Regions from separate parts of the Streptomyces sp. NPDC005811 genome, predicted to be linked through region 1. Evidence: riboswitches for the same ligand, from Rfam matches in the RefSeq annotation. Region 1 holds a riboswitch; the other holds the start of a gene.
The links. Region 1 has a riboswitch for cobalamin ahead of ABZ490_RS24720 (cobalamin biosynthesis protein). Riboswitches for the same ligand answer to the same signal wherever they lie in the genome.
Positions count from the first base shown of each region.

Region 2: linked by a shared signal. The riboswitch ahead of ABZ490_RS15835 (ABC transporter substrate-binding protein) and the one ahead of ABZ490_RS24720 (cobalamin biosynthesis protein) in region 1 are both predicted to bind cobalamin.

Region 1 is NZ_JBEXXK010000023.1:63,967-71,868, reverse strand. Features, by position in the region: gene cobN (cobaltochelatase subunit CobN) at 1-3,269, opposite strand, end outside; gene ABZ490_RS24725 (cobyric acid synthase) at 3,266-4,756, opposite strand; gene ABZ490_RS24720 (cobalamin biosynthesis protein) at 4,753-5,694, opposite strand; cobalamin riboswitch at 5,811-5,953, opposite strand; gene ABZ490_RS24715 (hypothetical protein) at 6,092-6,313, opposite strand; gene ABZ490_RS24710 (inorganic phosphate transporter) at 6,362-7,612, opposite strand; gene ABZ490_RS24705 (class II aldolase/adducin family protein) at 7,804-7,902, shown strand, end outside.
Region 2 is NZ_JBEXXK010000013.1:22,130-29,338, forward strand. Features, by position in the region: gene ABZ490_RS15810 (MFS transporter) at 1-1,172, opposite strand, end outside; gene ABZ490_RS15815 (TetR family transcriptional regulator) at 1,320-1,970, opposite strand; gene ABZ490_RS15820 (Fur family transcriptional regulator) at 2,179-2,625, shown strand; gene katG (catalase/peroxidase HPI) at 2,652-4,838, shown strand; gene ABZ490_RS15830 (molybdopterin-dependent oxidoreductase) at 4,900-5,361, opposite strand; cobalamin riboswitch at 5,520-5,720, shown strand; gene ABZ490_RS15835 (ABC transporter substrate-binding protein) at 5,789-6,841, shown strand; gene ABZ490_RS15840 (iron chelate uptake ABC transporter family permease subunit) at 6,892-7,209, shown strand, end outside.

The sequences.
Region 1 (7,902 bases):
TGGTCCGGTACGGCGGAGTCGCCGACGTACGCCTCGGGGCTGGCGCCCGTCAGATGCCGCACCATCGCGACCATGCCGCCGTGGTACTGGAAGTAGTCGTCGGCGTCGACGAGGTCGTGCTCACGGGTGTCGACGTTCTTGGCGGCGACGGCGATCCGCCGGAACGCGGTCTCCATGTCCCCGCGCGCGGCCCGCCCGTCGAGCCCGCGCCCGTAGGCGTAGCCGCCCCAGACGGCGTACACCTCGGCGAGGTCGGCGTCGGACCGCCAGTTGCGGGCGTCGATCAGCGGCAGCAGACCGGCCCCGTACGCCCCCGGCTTGGAGCCGAAGACCCGGGCGGTCGCGCGCCGCCGGTCGCCGTGCCCGGCGGTGTCCTCGTCGGCGTGCGCCTTCACGAAGTTGCTCTCCGCCGGCTCGTCCAGCTCGGCCACCGTGCGCACGGCGTCGTCGATCAGCCCCACCACGTGCGGGAAGGCGTCCCGGAAGAAGCCCGAGATCCGGACCGTGACGTCGATGCGCGGCCGCCCCAGCTCCTCGAGACCGATCACCTCGAAGCCGGTCACCCGGCGCGAGGCGTCGTCCCAGACGGGACGGCAGCCCAGCAGCGCCAGGATCTCGGCGATGTCGTCGCCCTGGGTGCGCATCGCGGACGTGCCCCACACCGTCAGGCCGACGGACTTCGGGTACGCGCCGGTGTCCTGGAGGTAGCGCTGCACCAGCGAGTCCGCGAGCGCCTGCCCGACCTCCCAGCTCAGCCGGGACGGAATGGCCTTGGGGTCGACCGAGTAGAAGTTCCGGCCGGTGGGCAGGACGTTGACCAGGCCACGGGTCGGGGAGCCCGACGGACCCGCCGGGACGTATCCGCCGTCCAGCGCCTTCAGGATGTGCCCGATCTCGTCCGTGGTCCGGGCGAGACGCGGGACGACCTCGGTGCCCGCGAACTCCAGCACCGCGACCGCGTCCGGGAGTTCGGTGCCGAGCACCTCGCGCACGAGCGCACGGCTCTCGCCGGCCGCCCAGTCCCGCGCCTCCATGCCCTCCGCGAACCGCCGGCACAGCTGCTCCAGCAGGTCGATCGCGTCGGCCGCCGTGCGCGACGGCCCCTCGACGAGCTCCGTCAGCTCCACCGGCACCTTCACCGGCGCGCCCGGCTCCGCCAGCAACTCCTTCTCGACCAGCCCGAAATGAGAGGCCAGCGCGGCGCGCAGCCCCGGCAGCGCGTTCGCCTGCCCGCCCCACACCTGCGAAGCCCTCAGCACGGCGAGCACCAGGTTCACCCGTGCCTCGCCGACCGGGCCGCCGCCCAGGATGTGCAGCCCGTCGCGGATCTGCACGTCCTTGATCTCGCACAGATAGCCGTCGATGTGCATGACGAACTCGTCGAAGTCGTCCTCGTCCGGCTGTTCGTCGACATGCAGGTCGTGGTGGAGCTCGGCCGCCTTCACCAGCGTCCAGATCTGCGCCCGCACCGCCGGGGCCTTCGTCGGGTCGAGGTCGGAGACCAGCGCGTACTCGTCGAGGAGCTGCTCCAGCTTCGCCAGGTCGCCGTAGGTGTCCGCCCGGGCCATCGGCGGCACCAGATGGTCGACGACGGTGGCGTGCCCCCGCCGCTTGGCCTGGGTGCCCTCGCCGGGGTCGTTGACGATGAAGGGGTAGATCAGCGGCAGATCGCCGAGGACCGCGTCCGGGGCGCAGCCGGGGCCGAGCCCGAGCCCCTTGCCGGGCAGCCACTCCATCGTGCCGTGCTTGCCCATGTGCACGATCGCGTCGGCACCGAAGCTGTTCTCCAGCCACCGGTAGGCGGCCATGTAGTGGTGCGACGGCGGCATGTCCGGGTCGTGGTAGATCGCGATCGGGTTCTCGCCGAAGCCGCGCGGCGGCTGGATCATCACGACGACGTTCCCGAACTGCAGCGACGCGAGCACGATGTCGTCGCCGTCGACGTACAGCGAGCCCGGGGGCTCGCCCCACGCCTCCAGCATCCCGTCCCGCAGCTCGGGGTGGAGCGTGTCGAACCACGCCTGATAGTCGGCGAGCGGCACCCGCGCGGGCGCGGCGGCCAGCTGGTCCTCGGTGAGCCACTCGACGTCGTGACCACCGGCCTCGATGAGCCGGTGGATCAACTCGTCGCCGTTGTCGGGGTATGCGGTGAGCGCGTATCCGGCGTCGCGGAGCGCGTCCAGCACGCGTACCGCCGAAGCGGGCGTGTCGAGCCCGACCGCGTTGCCGACCCGCGAGTGCTTGGTCGGGTACGCGGTGAAGACGAGCGCCAGCTTCTTGTCGGCGTTCGGCTTGTGCTTCAACTGCGCGTGCCGTACGGCGATTCCGGCGACCCGCGCGGCCCGCTCGGGGTCGGCGGCGTACACCGGAACGTCGTCCGGCCCCTGCTCCTTGAAGGAGAACGGCACGGTGATGAGCCGGCCGTCGAACTCCGGGATCGCGACCTGCATCGCCGCGTCCATGGGGGAGAGGGCGGCGTCGGACTCGTCCCAGGCCTGCCGCGAGGAGGTCAGGCACAGGCCCTGCAGCACGGGCACGTTCAGCTCGGCGAGCGCCCCGATGTCCCAGGCCTCCTCGTCGCCGCCCGCCGAGGCCTGCGAGGCGTGCGTGCCGCCCGCGGCGAGCACGGTGGCGACCAGGGCGTCCGTCCCGCCGAGGATCTCGTACAGCCCCGCGTCCGCCCCGCGCAGCGAACCGCAGTACACGGCGAGGGCGTTGGCCCCCCGTGCCTCGATCGCCTCGCACAGCGTGTCCACGAACGCGGTGTTGCCGCTCAGCTCGTGGGCCCGGTAGAAGAGCACGCCGACGGTCGGCCGGCCCGCCACCCGGGCACGCTCCCCGTGGACGCCGTACTCGGGCATCTTCCGCGGCTCGGCGAACCCCTCGCCGGTCAGCAGCACGGTGTCCGAGAGGAACCGGGCGAGTTCGGCGAGATTGTCGGGCCCGCCCTCGACCAGGTACCTGAGCGCCTCGGCCACCACACCGGCCGGCACCGACGACTCGGCCATCAGCTCGGCGTCCGGCACGCTCTCGCCGCCCAGCAGCACGGTCGGGATCCCGGACGCCTTCAGGACGGCCAGCCCGTCCTCCCAGGCCCGCTTGCCGCCGAGCAGCCGGACGACGGCGAGGTCGGCGCCGTCCAGGAGACCGGGCAGCTCGTCCGTGACGTCGACGCGGGTCGGGTTGCCGATCCGGTAGCCGACGCCGGTGGCGGCCCGGGCCGCCAGCAGATCGGTGTCGGCGGTCGACAACAACAACACAGTGCTCATGCGGGCGCTCCCGGTGGAATGAAAGGCAGTCCTTGCGGCGCGCCCGACTCGATGAGCCGCATCAGCGCGTCCGTGTCCGCGTGCTGTTCGATCAGATCGCCGAGCCGGTCGAGCTGCTCCTCGCGCAGCGCGGCGAACGAGGTGTCCGGGGCCGGTACGAACCGGCGGCCCGCGGCGGCCGCCACCTCGCGCAGGAAAGCCCGCCGGAACCCGTCGGACTCCAGCGAGCCGTGCCAGTGGGTGCCCCAGGTCTGCCCGACCCGGCAGCCGTCCAGGAAGGGTTCGCCACCGGTCACCTCGGCGACCCCGTGGTGGATCTCGTACCCCTCGACCCGCTCGCCGAGTGCCTCCCCCTCCGGCCGGGTGAGGATCTTCTCGGGGGCGAACCGAACCCTCAGGGGCAGCACCCCGAGACCCTCGACCCGCCCCCGCCGGCTCTCCACCTCGTCCTCGATGTGTTCACCGAGGATCTGGAAGCCGCCGCAGATGCCGAGGATCGGGCGTCCTTCCGCGGCTCTCGCGACGAGGGCGTCGGCGAGCCCGCGCTCGTGCAGCCACTCCAGCGCGCGGACGGTCCCGCGCGTCCCGGGGACGACGACGAGATCGGCGTCGGCCAGTTCCTCCGGCCGGTCTACGAACCGCACGACGACGCCGGGTTCGGCGGCGAGCGCGTCGGCATCGGTGAAGTTCGACATGAGCGGGACGGCGCACACGGCCACCCGCAGCACGTCCTCGCCGACCGGGGCGGAGGCCCGGGAGTTCCGGACCCCCAGCCCGTCCTCCTCGTCGATCCCGAGCCCGTGCCGGAACGGCAGCACGCCGTACGTCCGCCGCCCGGTGAGCCCGTGCAGCATGTCGAGGCCCGGTTCCAGGAGCGAGACGTCCCCGCGGAACTTGTTGACGAGGAACCCGGCGACGAGCGCCTGGTCCTCGGGGGAGAGCAGGGCGACGGTCCCGAAGAAGGAGGCGAAGACCCCGCCGCGGTCGATGTCGCCGACGACGAGGACGGGGAGCCCGGCGTTGCGGGCGATCCCCATGTTGACGATGTCGGTCCGCCGGAGATTGATCTCGGCGGGAGAACCGGCCCCCTCACAGATCACCGCGTCATACGTGCCCCGCAACTCGGCGAGACAGTCGAGCACGGTCCCGAGCAGTCTCTGCTGCCGCCCGCCGTGATAGCCGCGCGCGCTCAGCTCGCCCACCGGCTTGCCGAGCAGCACCACTTGACTGCTCTGCTCGCCGCCGGGCTTGAGCAGCACGGGATTCATCAGCGCGGTCGGCTCGACCCGGCAGGCCTGGGCCTGCATGGCCTGCGCCCGCCCGATCTCGGCGCCCTCCCGTGTCACGAAGGAGTTCAGCGACATGTTCTGCGCCTTGAAGGGCGCGACCTTGACGCCCTGGCGGACCAGCCACCGGCAGATCCCGGCCGTGACGACACTCTTGCCGGCGTCGGAGGTGGTGCCGGCGACGAGGAGACCCCCGCTCATGACCTGTGCCCCCTTGCGATGAGGCGCCCGGCGACACAGACGCCGAGCGCGAGCAGCCCGACGCGCCGGGAGAGCCGTACGGCCCGCTCGATGTCGCCCGTGGCGACGGCGCGTCCTTCCCCGTTGAGCACGGGCCGGTGCTCGACCCGGCCCCCGTACGACAGCGTCCCGCCCAGCCGCACCCCGAGGGCCCCCGCGAACGAGGCCTCGACGGGCCCGGCGTTGGGGCTGGGATGCCGGTCCGCGTCCTGCCGCCAGGCCCGTACGGCCCCGCGCGGATCGTCCCCGGCCAGCGTGGCGAGTACGGCGGTCAGCCGGGCCCCGGGCCAGCCGGCGAGGTCGTCGAGCCGGGCCGAGGCCCACCCGAACCGCCGGTACCGGGCGGAGCGGTGACCCACCATCGCGTCCAGGGTGTTGACGGCCCGGAACCCGAGCAGCCCCGGCACCCCGCCCAGCGCGCCCCACACCAGGGCCCCCACGACGGCGTCGGAGGTGTTCTCGGCGACGGACTCCACGACGGCCCGGGCGATCCCGTCGGCGTCGAGCGCCTGCGGGTCCCGCCCGCACAGATGCGGCAGCCGGGCCCGCGCCGCCTCGACGTCCCCCGCCTCCAGGGCCCGCCCGACGGTCCGGGCCTCACGGACGAGCGAGGTCCCGCCGACCACGGCCCAGGTGGCGGCGGCGGTCAGGGCGACGGAGGCGGCGGGGGAGCGGCGTACGGCCTTCTCGGCCACGGTCCCCAGCATGACCACCCCACCCGCGCACACGGCGGTGTGCAGGGTGCCGTGTCCCCGGTGGTCCCGCCACAGCAGCCGTTCCACGGCACCGGCGGCCCGCCCGAACGCGGCGACCGGATGCGCCCGGCGGGGATCGCCGAGGAGCAGGTCACCGAGGAGGCCGGCGGCGGCGCCGTACGCGAAGACGCGATCGGCTCGCATCGGCTCAGCCGGCCGTGGGGGCGGGCAGCGGTCCTGGGCTGTACCTGGGAGCCGGGCAGGCTCTCGAACGGCAGGCGAGCATGGCGGTATGTCCTCACTCAGGGTGTCCACGCCCTGGTTCGACGAGACGGCGGCGAGAGTTCCTGGCTCCCGGGGCTACCTACCCCGGTGACAGTGGCGGGACCGCGCCGGATTCTCACCGGCTTCCTCTTCTGCCGCCGTACATGGCCCCGGCAGTCCACCACGCCCCTGGAAGGGCCGTCAACTTGCCGTTGACCTGCGCGGGGAGAGTGTGCAGAACCCCACACGGGCCGGTGCGCGGGGGAGTCCGCGGGCGCACGAGAACGGGGTGCGGGACGGCGAACCGTCCCGCACCCCGGGGTGTCCTGCGGGTGGGTCAGACCACGATCAGTGAGATCCCGTACGCCACCGCCGCCGCGCAGGCCGCGAAGCACACGTACGCCCCCGTCACCGCGAGGCCGGCCGAGCCGCCCTCCGCGGTGGCCCGCTCCTGGCGGGACAGGCCCATGACGCCGAGGGTGAACAGGGCCACCAGGCCCACCGTGACCACGAGGCTGACGCCGAACACGGAGCCCAGGGCCGCCCAGTCGATGTCCATGCTGATTCTCTTCCTTCGTACCGGGTGTGCGTACCGGATGGGCGGGGCTCAGGCGGCCGGAGCCGTCGGCTCGGTCGTGGCGGTGGCGGTGGCCGTGGCGGCCGGGGACGGGATGGTGGCCGTCAGGTCCTCGGCGACCGTGCCCGCCGGGGGCGGGGTGACGGCCGCGATCGCCGTGGTGACCACACCGGCCGGTTCCTCGGTCGCGTTGACGTTCGAGGCGTCCACGACCTCGCGGCGGGAGATCTTCCAGATCGCGGCGCTGGAGGCGATCAGGAAGACCGCGACGACCGCGGTGCCCCAGTCGCCCAGGTCGGTGACCGACTCGGCCAGCGCGCCCACCAGGGCGGCCGCCGGGAGCGTCAGGCCCCAGGCCACGAACATCCGGGTCGCCGTCGACCAGCGGACCACACCGCCCTTGCGGCCCAGGCCCGCGCCCATCACCGAACCGGAGACGGAGTGCGTGGTGGAGAGGGAGAAGCCGAGGTGGGAGGAGGCCAGGATGACCGTCGCCGCGCTGGTCTGGGCGGCGAAGCCCTGCTGCGGCTGAAGGTCGGTCAGGCCCTTGCCCATGGTGCGGATGATGCGCCAGCCGCCGAGGTAGGTGCCGAGCGCGATCGCCAGGCCGGCGGAGAGGATCACCCAGGTGGGCGGGTCCGAGTCGGGGGCGACGGCGCCGCCCGCGACCAGGGCCAGGGTGATGATGCCCATCGTCTTCTGCGCGTCGTTCGTGCCGTGCGCCAGGGAGACCAGGCCGGCCGAGGCGATCTGGCCGGCGCGGTAGCCCTTCGCCGCGGCCTTGCCGTCGGCCTTCCTGCCCAGCGTGTAGGACAGCCGGGTCGCGAGCATCGCGGCGACGCCCGCCACGATCGGGGCCGCGACGGCCGGGATCAGGACCTTGGTGACCAGGGCGTCACCGTGCACCGCGCCCATGCCGGCCGAGGCGATGGTGGCGCCGATCAGGCCGCCCATGAGGGCGTGCGAGGAGCTGGAGGGCAGACCCACCAGCCAGGTCAGCAGGTTCCAGAGGATCGCGCCGACCAGGGCGGCGAAGATGACCTCGGGACGGATGCCGGTCTCGTCGACGAGACCCTTGGAGATCGTGTTCGCGACCTCCACCGAGAGGAAGGCGCCCACAAGGTTCAGCACGGCGGACATGGCCACCGCGACCTTGGGCTTGAGTGCACCGGTCGAGATGGTCGTGGCCATCGCGTTGGCGGTGTCGTGGAAACCGTTCGTGAAATCGAACGCGAGTGCGGTGACCACCACAATCGCGAGGATCAGCGAGAAGTTTTCCATTTACCCAGGCAATCGTTCGAAGTCATTGGTTCGTTGAAGTTAAGTAACCTGAATGAACGGAAGGTGAACTGGGATGGGCGTCAAGGTGTCTTGATGTGGGCGTCGTCACTATGTTCGCCTGCCGACCCCGGTATGGCCGGGCCGCGGCGCCCGCCGGGGAGACTCTTGTCACTCGGTGGCAGGATCGGGGCATGGGCGAACAGCTGAGCGACGAACGACAGGCTTGGACGGCACTCGTGGCGACGGCCCGCCGCACCGTCACCGACGGCCTGGTCGTCGGCACCTCCGGC
Region 2 (7,209 bases), on a different contig from region 1:
CCCATGATCGTGTCGGTGGCCGGGGACACGCTCAGGCCGATCGCGAACCCGAGCAGCAGCAGCGAGGGCAGGAAGTCGGCATAGCCGGAGCCGGTCCCGACGCGGGTGAGCAGGAAGACGCCCGCGCTGCCGAGGGTCATCCCGGCCACCACCATGGCCTTCACGCCCAGCCCCGGGGTCAGCCGCCCGGTGACCGCCGCGCCGGCGAACACCGCACCGGCCAGCGGCAGCAGCCGGACCCCGGTCTCCAGCGCGTCGTACCCGAGCACGAACTGCAGGAACTGGGTGGAGTAGTAGATCGAGCCGAAGGTGCCGAAGAAGAAGAACAGCACCGCGAGCATCGACCCGCTGAACGCCCGCCCGGCGAACCGGCGCACGTCCAGCATGGGGTGCGGGTGGCGCAGCTCCCAGGCGACGAAGGCCGCCAGGCCGACCCCGGCGACCACGGCCGCGGTGACCGGACCGGCGCCCCACCCGAAGTGCGGGCCCTCGATGGTGGCGTACACCAGGGAGCCGACGGAGACGATCGACAGCAGTCCGCCGACGTAGTCGATCCGGCCCATGCCCGCCGCCCTCGACGGCGGGACCAGGACGAGCGCGCCGACGACGGCGACGACCGCGATGGGGACGTTGATCAGGAAGGTGGAGCCCCAGGCGTGGTCCCGGAGCAGCCGGCCGGCGACCAGGGGGCCGACCGCGATGGCGAGACCGGAGGTGGCGGTCCAGGCCGTGATGGCCCGGGCGCGTTCCCGCTTCGGGAACATCGCGACGAGCAGCGACAGCGTGGCCGGCATGACCACCGCGGCGCCGACGCCCATGATCGCGCGGGCCGTGACGACCAGGGCGGTCCGGTCGACCAGGCTGCCCATCACCGAGCCGCCCGCGAAGATCAGCAGGCCCAGGACCAGGGCGCCTCGGCGGCTGTACTTGTCGCCGATCGAGCCGAGCACCAGCATCAGCGCCGCGTACGGGACCGTGTAGCCGTCGATGACCCACTGCAGGTCGCTGCTGGAGAGGTCCAGGCCCTTCGTCATGTCGGGCGCGGCCACGATCAGCGAGGTGTTCGCCATGACGACGATCAGCAGGCTCAGGCAGAGCACGAGGAGCGCCCACCAGCGCCGTGCGTACGGCCCGGTCATCTTCTCCACGGGTGTGTTGGCAAACAAGGGCATCGGGGACTCCTAGCGGCGACGAGATAATTGCCCACTGATGTGCAGAGTATTTGATTGCCCAGTGGTGTGCAAATAATCCCCCGGCCCCGGAAACGCCGAAGGGGCCCTCCGGGGAGGGCCCCTTCATCGCGTCGACCGGTCACACCCTCAGTCCAGGACGTCGGGCTCCACCGCCGTCACGTCCGGCGCGACCTCCTCGACCACCGCACCCGCGCGGTCCGTCGGCACCCCGGCCGCGATGAGCGTGACGACGGCGGTCCGGGTGCCGTCGTCCTCCAGTGCGCCGGTGTTGACCTGCTCCAGCAGGGCGAAGTGCATGGCCTCCAGACCGGCGCTCAGCACGGCGGGCGGCAGCTGGGTGTGGAAGACGCCGTCCCGCTGGCCGCGCTCCAGGATGGAGGTGACCTCGGCGCGGGCGGGCGCCAGGATCTCGGCGACGCGCTCCATGCCGAGATCGCGCCGGGCGAGCGCGAGCAGCAGCCGGTACCGGTCGCCGACGGGCCAGATGCAGCGCACGAAGTGGGCGAGCGCCCGCTCGGCCGGCTCCTCCGGCCGTCGGGCGGTCTCCAGCACCCCGCGCAGCGTCTCGGACGCCTCCTCCGCGAGCGCCTCCAGCAGCGCGGCCCGCCCGGGGAAGTGCCCGAACAGGGTGCGCCGTACGACACCGGAGGCGCGCGCCAGCTCCTCCAAGGTGACGTCGGGGTTCCGGCCGAGTTCCCGGCGGGCCGTGGCGAGGATGCGCGCCCGGTTGGACCGCGAGTTTCGGCGCTGCGGCTCCCGGGCCACGGGCTTGGTCACGGGGCACCTCGGTGATCGGCGGTGACGACGGGACGCCCATTCTGGCACGGGTCCCACCGGCCCCTCCGGCCCCGTCCGGCCCAACGGAACCCCGTTCCGGCGGCTCCGTACGCCACCATAGCGGGGCGAACCGGTCCCGACGCGACACACCAAACTTGGCTTCATCGCTTTCTTGAACTATTCGTGTTTAGCCCGGTAGGTTGTCCGCATGACCACGCCCCAGCCCCGAACCGTCGCCGAAGAGCTGCGCGGTGCCGGCCTGCGGGTGACGGCCGCCCGCGTCGCGCTGCTGGAGACCGTCCGCAGCGGTGACCACCTCGATGTCGAGACGATCGCGTCCGGAGTGCGCGACCGCGTCGGCCACATCTCCGTACAGGCCGTGTACGAGGCGCTGCACGCGCTGACCGCGGCCGGACTCGTCCGCCGTATCGAACCGCCGGGCAGCCCCGCGCGGTTCGAGGGGCGCGTCGGGGACAACCACCACCACCTCGTGTGCCGCTCGTGCGGCGTCGTCGCCGACGTCGACTGCGCGGTCGGCCACACCCCCTGCCTCACCGCGTCCGACGACCACGGCTTCGCCATCGACGAGGCCGAGGTCATCTACTGGGGCCTGTGCCCCGCCTGCTCCACCGCCGGTACCGCAGCAGCACCGTGATTTCCCCTTCGGAAGGAATCCCCCCTATGTCCGAGAACCCCTCGTCCGAGGCGAAGTGCCCCGTCGCCCACGACCGTGCGGCACACCCCACCCAGGGCGGCGGCAACCGCCAGTGGTGGCCGGAGCGGCTCAACCTGAAGATCCTCGCCAAGAACCCGGCGGTGGCGAACCCGCTCGGTGAGGACTTCGACTACGCGGAGGCGTTCAAGAACCTCGACCTGGCGGCCGTCAAACAGGACATCGCCGCGGTACTGACGGACTCCCAGGACTGGTGGCCGGCCGACTTCGGCAACTACGGCCCGCTGATGGTCCGTATGGCCTGGCACAGCGCGGGCACCTACCGCATCTCCGACGGCCGCGGCGGCGCGGGCGCCGGCCAGCAGCGCTTCGCGCCGCTGAACAGCTGGCCGGACAACGGCAACCTGGACAAGGCCCGCCGTCTGCTGTGGCCCGTGAAGAAGAAGTACGGCCAGGCGCTGTCCTGGGCCGACCTGATGATCCTGACCGGCAACGTGGCCCTGGAGCAGATGGGCTTCGAGACCTTCGGCTTCGGCGGCGGCCGCGCCGACGTCTGGGAGGCCGAGGAGGACGTCTACTGGGGTCCCGAGAAGGTCTGGCTGGACGACCAGCGCTACAGCGGCGACCGCGACCTGGAGAACCCGCTCGGCGCGGTCCAGATGGGTCTCATCTACGTCAACCCCGAGGGCCCCAACGGCAACCCGGACCCGATCGCCGCGGCCCGCGACATCCGTGAGACGTTCCGCCGCATGGCGATGAACGACGAGGAGACCGTCGCCCTCATCGCCGGTGGCCACACCTTCGGCAAGACCCACGGCGCCGGCCCGGCGGAGAACGTGGGCGCCGAGCCCGAGGCCGCCCCGATCGAGGCGCAGGGCCTCGGCTGGGCCAGCACCTACGGCTCCGGCAAGGGCGGCGACGCCATCACCTCCGGCCTGGAGGTCACCTGGACCGCCACGCCGACCCAGTGGGGCAACGGGTTCTTCAAGAACCTGTTCGAGTACGAGTGGGAGCTGACCGAGTCCCCGGCCGGCGCCAAGCAGTGGGTCGCCAAGGACGCCGAGGCGATCATCCCCGACGCGCACGACGCGTCGAAGAAGCAGCTGCCGACCATGCTCACCACCGACCTGTCGCTGCGCTTCGACCCGGTCTACGAGCAGATCTCGCGCCGCTTCTACGAGAACCCGGCCGAGTTCGCCGACGCGTTCGCCCGCGCCTGGTTCAAGCTGACCCACCGTGACATGGGCCCGAAGTCGCTGTACCTCGGCGCCGAGGTCCCCGCGGAGACCCTGATCTGGCAGGACCCGCTGCCCGAGGCCGAGGGCGAGGCCATCGACGCGGCCGACGTCACGGCCCTCAAGGCCAAGCTGCTCGCCTCCGGTCTGACCGTCTCCCAGCTGGTCTCCACCGCCTGGGCGTCGGCCTCCACCTTCCGCGGCAGCGACAAGCGCGGCGGCGCCAACGGCGCCCGGATCCGCCTGGAGCCGCAGCGCTCCTGGGAGGCCAACAACCCCGACGAGCTGCGTCACGTCCTCAGCGTCATCGAGGGCGTCCAGGCCGAGTTCAACACCGGCGCCAAGAAGGTCTCCGTGGCCGACCTGATCGTCCTCGGCGGTGCCGCCGCGGTCGAGAAGGCCGCCAAGGACGCCGGCGTCGACGTGGAGGTCCCCTTCACGCCGGGCCGTGTCGACGCGACCGACGAGCACACGGACGCCGAGTCGTTCGCCGCGCTGGAGCCGACCTGGGACGGCTTCCGCAACTACACCGGCAAGGGCACCCGCCTGCCGGCCGAGTACCTGCTGCTCGACAAGGCGAACCTGCTCACCCTGAGCGCCCCCGAGACGACCGTCCTCGTCGGCGGTCTGCGCGTCCTCGGCGCCAACAGCGGCGGCTCCAAGCACGGTGTGTTCACCGACACCCCGGGCGTCCTGACCAACGACTTCTTCGTCAACCTGCTCGAGCTGGGCACGACCTGGAAGTCCACCTCGGAGGACCAGCACACCTTCGAGGGCCGTGACGACGCGGGCAACCTGAAGTGGACCGGCACCCGTGCCGACCTGGTCTTCGGCTCCAACTCCGAGCTGCGCGCCCTCGCCGAGGTCTACGCGAGCGACGACGCGAAGGAGAAGTTCGTGAAGGACTTCGTCGCGGCCTGGGCCAAGGTCTCGGACCTGGACCGGTTCGACCTGGTCTGATCCTGAACCGACCCTGAAGTGAGCGAGGGCGCCCGGGCCTTGTCCCGGGCGCCCTTCGCGTTCAGTTCCAGGGGGTGTAGCCGCCGTCCACGCGGATCGTGTCGATCCCGCTGATGTGCCGGGCGCCGCAGCGGTCCTGGGGCAGGACCAGCTGGGGTCCGGCCCCGTCGAGCGGGGTGTCGTCGATGGTGGTGGCCAGCAGCACGGCGGCGTTGCCGAAGTCGGGGTCGATCTCGGCCCACGACAGCACGGCGTGATGGCCGTCCGCCCCGTGCACGGCGATCAGGAACCGCAGCCGGTCCTTGCGCCGGGCGGGATCGAAGCCGGGCCGGGCCGCCGACAGCACGTCGTGCAGGAGCGGTCCGGTGAACCGGTGGTGCTGGACACCGCTCGTGGCGCACTCGAAGCTGACCGCCGCCCGCCGCTGGGGCCAGGTCAGCAGATCGGCCACGGTGAGCCGGGCCGGCCGGGCCAGATCACCGGCGAGCAGGAGTTCCGCGCCGTGCCCCGCGCCTCGGCTCATGGGCCACCACCTCCCGGGTGACCGTACCCGCGCCGGGGATGCGCACAAACGCATATTCCATTCATATGTCGCGCCACAGCCAGCTTGTGCCATGTGAAGAAGCCCTCATAGCTTGCACATGCGGCTGATCAGCGACGTGGGACCGTCCGTCGGCCCTGTGGTAGCTTGCCGAAGCCAGTCGTACCCCTGTGCGTACGCGTACGCACGACGGGTCAGGGAATCCGGTGCGAATCCGGAGCTGACGCGCAGCGGTGAGGGCGACGGGCGGGGCAACGGCCACTGGACGGCGAACGGTCCGGGAAGGCGCCCCGTCCGGGTGACCCCGAGTCCGAAGACCTGCTGGCGGCCTCCGGCGGCGCAAGGACGCCGGGGGAGCAACCGCACGACCGGGCTTCGCGCATGAGCCCTCGACGCCGAAGGATGTTCCGTGCCGCTCGCACGCCCCGTCCGTCCCACCCTCCCCCTGCTCCTGGCCGGCGCCCTGCTGCTGACCGGATGCGCCGGTTCGGCCGGTTCCGGCGGTTCCGGCGGTTCCGCCGCCGAGGACACCGCGGCCGGGTATCCCGTCACCCTCGACAACTGCGGGGAGAAGGTGCGCGTGGACAGTCCTCCGCGGCGGGCCGTCTCCCTCAACCAGGGCACCACCGAGATCATGCTCTCCCTCGGCCTCGCCGACCGGATGGCGGGCACCGCCACCTGGACCGACCCGGTGGCCGAGGGGCTGGAGAAGTCCGCCGCGAAGGTACGGCGGCTGGCCGACGACGCCCCCTCCTTCGAGAAGGTGCTGGACGCCGAACCCGACTTCGTCGCCGCCTCCTTCGCCTCCACCCTCGGCACCGGCGGGGTCGCCACCCGCGAGCGGTTCGACAAGCTCGGCGTGCCCACGTACCTCTCCCCCGCCGACTGCGTCGGCAAGGACAACAGCGGCGACGGCGACGGCTCGCGCACCGAGCCGCTCACCATGGACGCGATCTACGGCGAGGTCACCGACCTGGCGCGGATCTTCGGCGTCGAGGAGCGCGGCCGTGCGCTCGTCGCCGAGCTGAAGGGGCGGCTCGGCAAGGCCACCTCGGGCCTGGACGCCCGGGGCGTCACCGTCCTGTACTGGTTCGCCAACTCCCGGTCCCCCTACCTGGCGGGCTGCTGCGGCGCGCCCGGCGTGATCACCCGGGAGGTCGGGGCGGAGAACGCCTTCGCCGACACCCACGAGGAGTGGCCCCAGGCCGGCTGGGAGACCGTCGCCGACCGCGACCCCGACGTCCTCGTCGTCGGCGATCTGACCCGCCGGCAGCAGACCGCCGAGACCGCGGCGAAGAAGATCGCGTTCCTGGAGTCCGATCCCGTCACCAGGACCATGACCGCCGTGCGGAAGAAACGGTACGTGCTGCTGTCCGGGCAGGCCATGAACCCGACGATCCGGACCGTGGAGGGCGTGGAGAAGGTGGCGGCGGCGCTGCGCGCGTACGGCCTCGCGGGGTGAGCGACGTCCCGACGGCGGCGGTCCCGCAGGCCTCGGCCGCGGTCCCGGTGGTGCTGCGGCGCGCGCTGTTGTGGGCGGCCGGGCTCGCGCTGCTCGGCGGCTCCGTCGCGGTGGCGATCACCATCGGCCCGGCGGACATCGCCGTCGGTGACGTATGGGCGACGGTGGCGGCCCATCTCGGCTGGGGACAGGGGCGGTTGTCGCCGATCCGGGACGGGATCGTATGGAATCTGCGGCTGCCGCGCACCCTGCTCGCGGCGGTGTGCGGGGCCGGGCTGGCCGTGTGCGGCGCGGTCCTGCAGTCGCTGTTGCGCAATCCCCTTGCCGACCCGTTCGTCCTGGGGGTCTCCTCGGGGGCCTCGACCGGT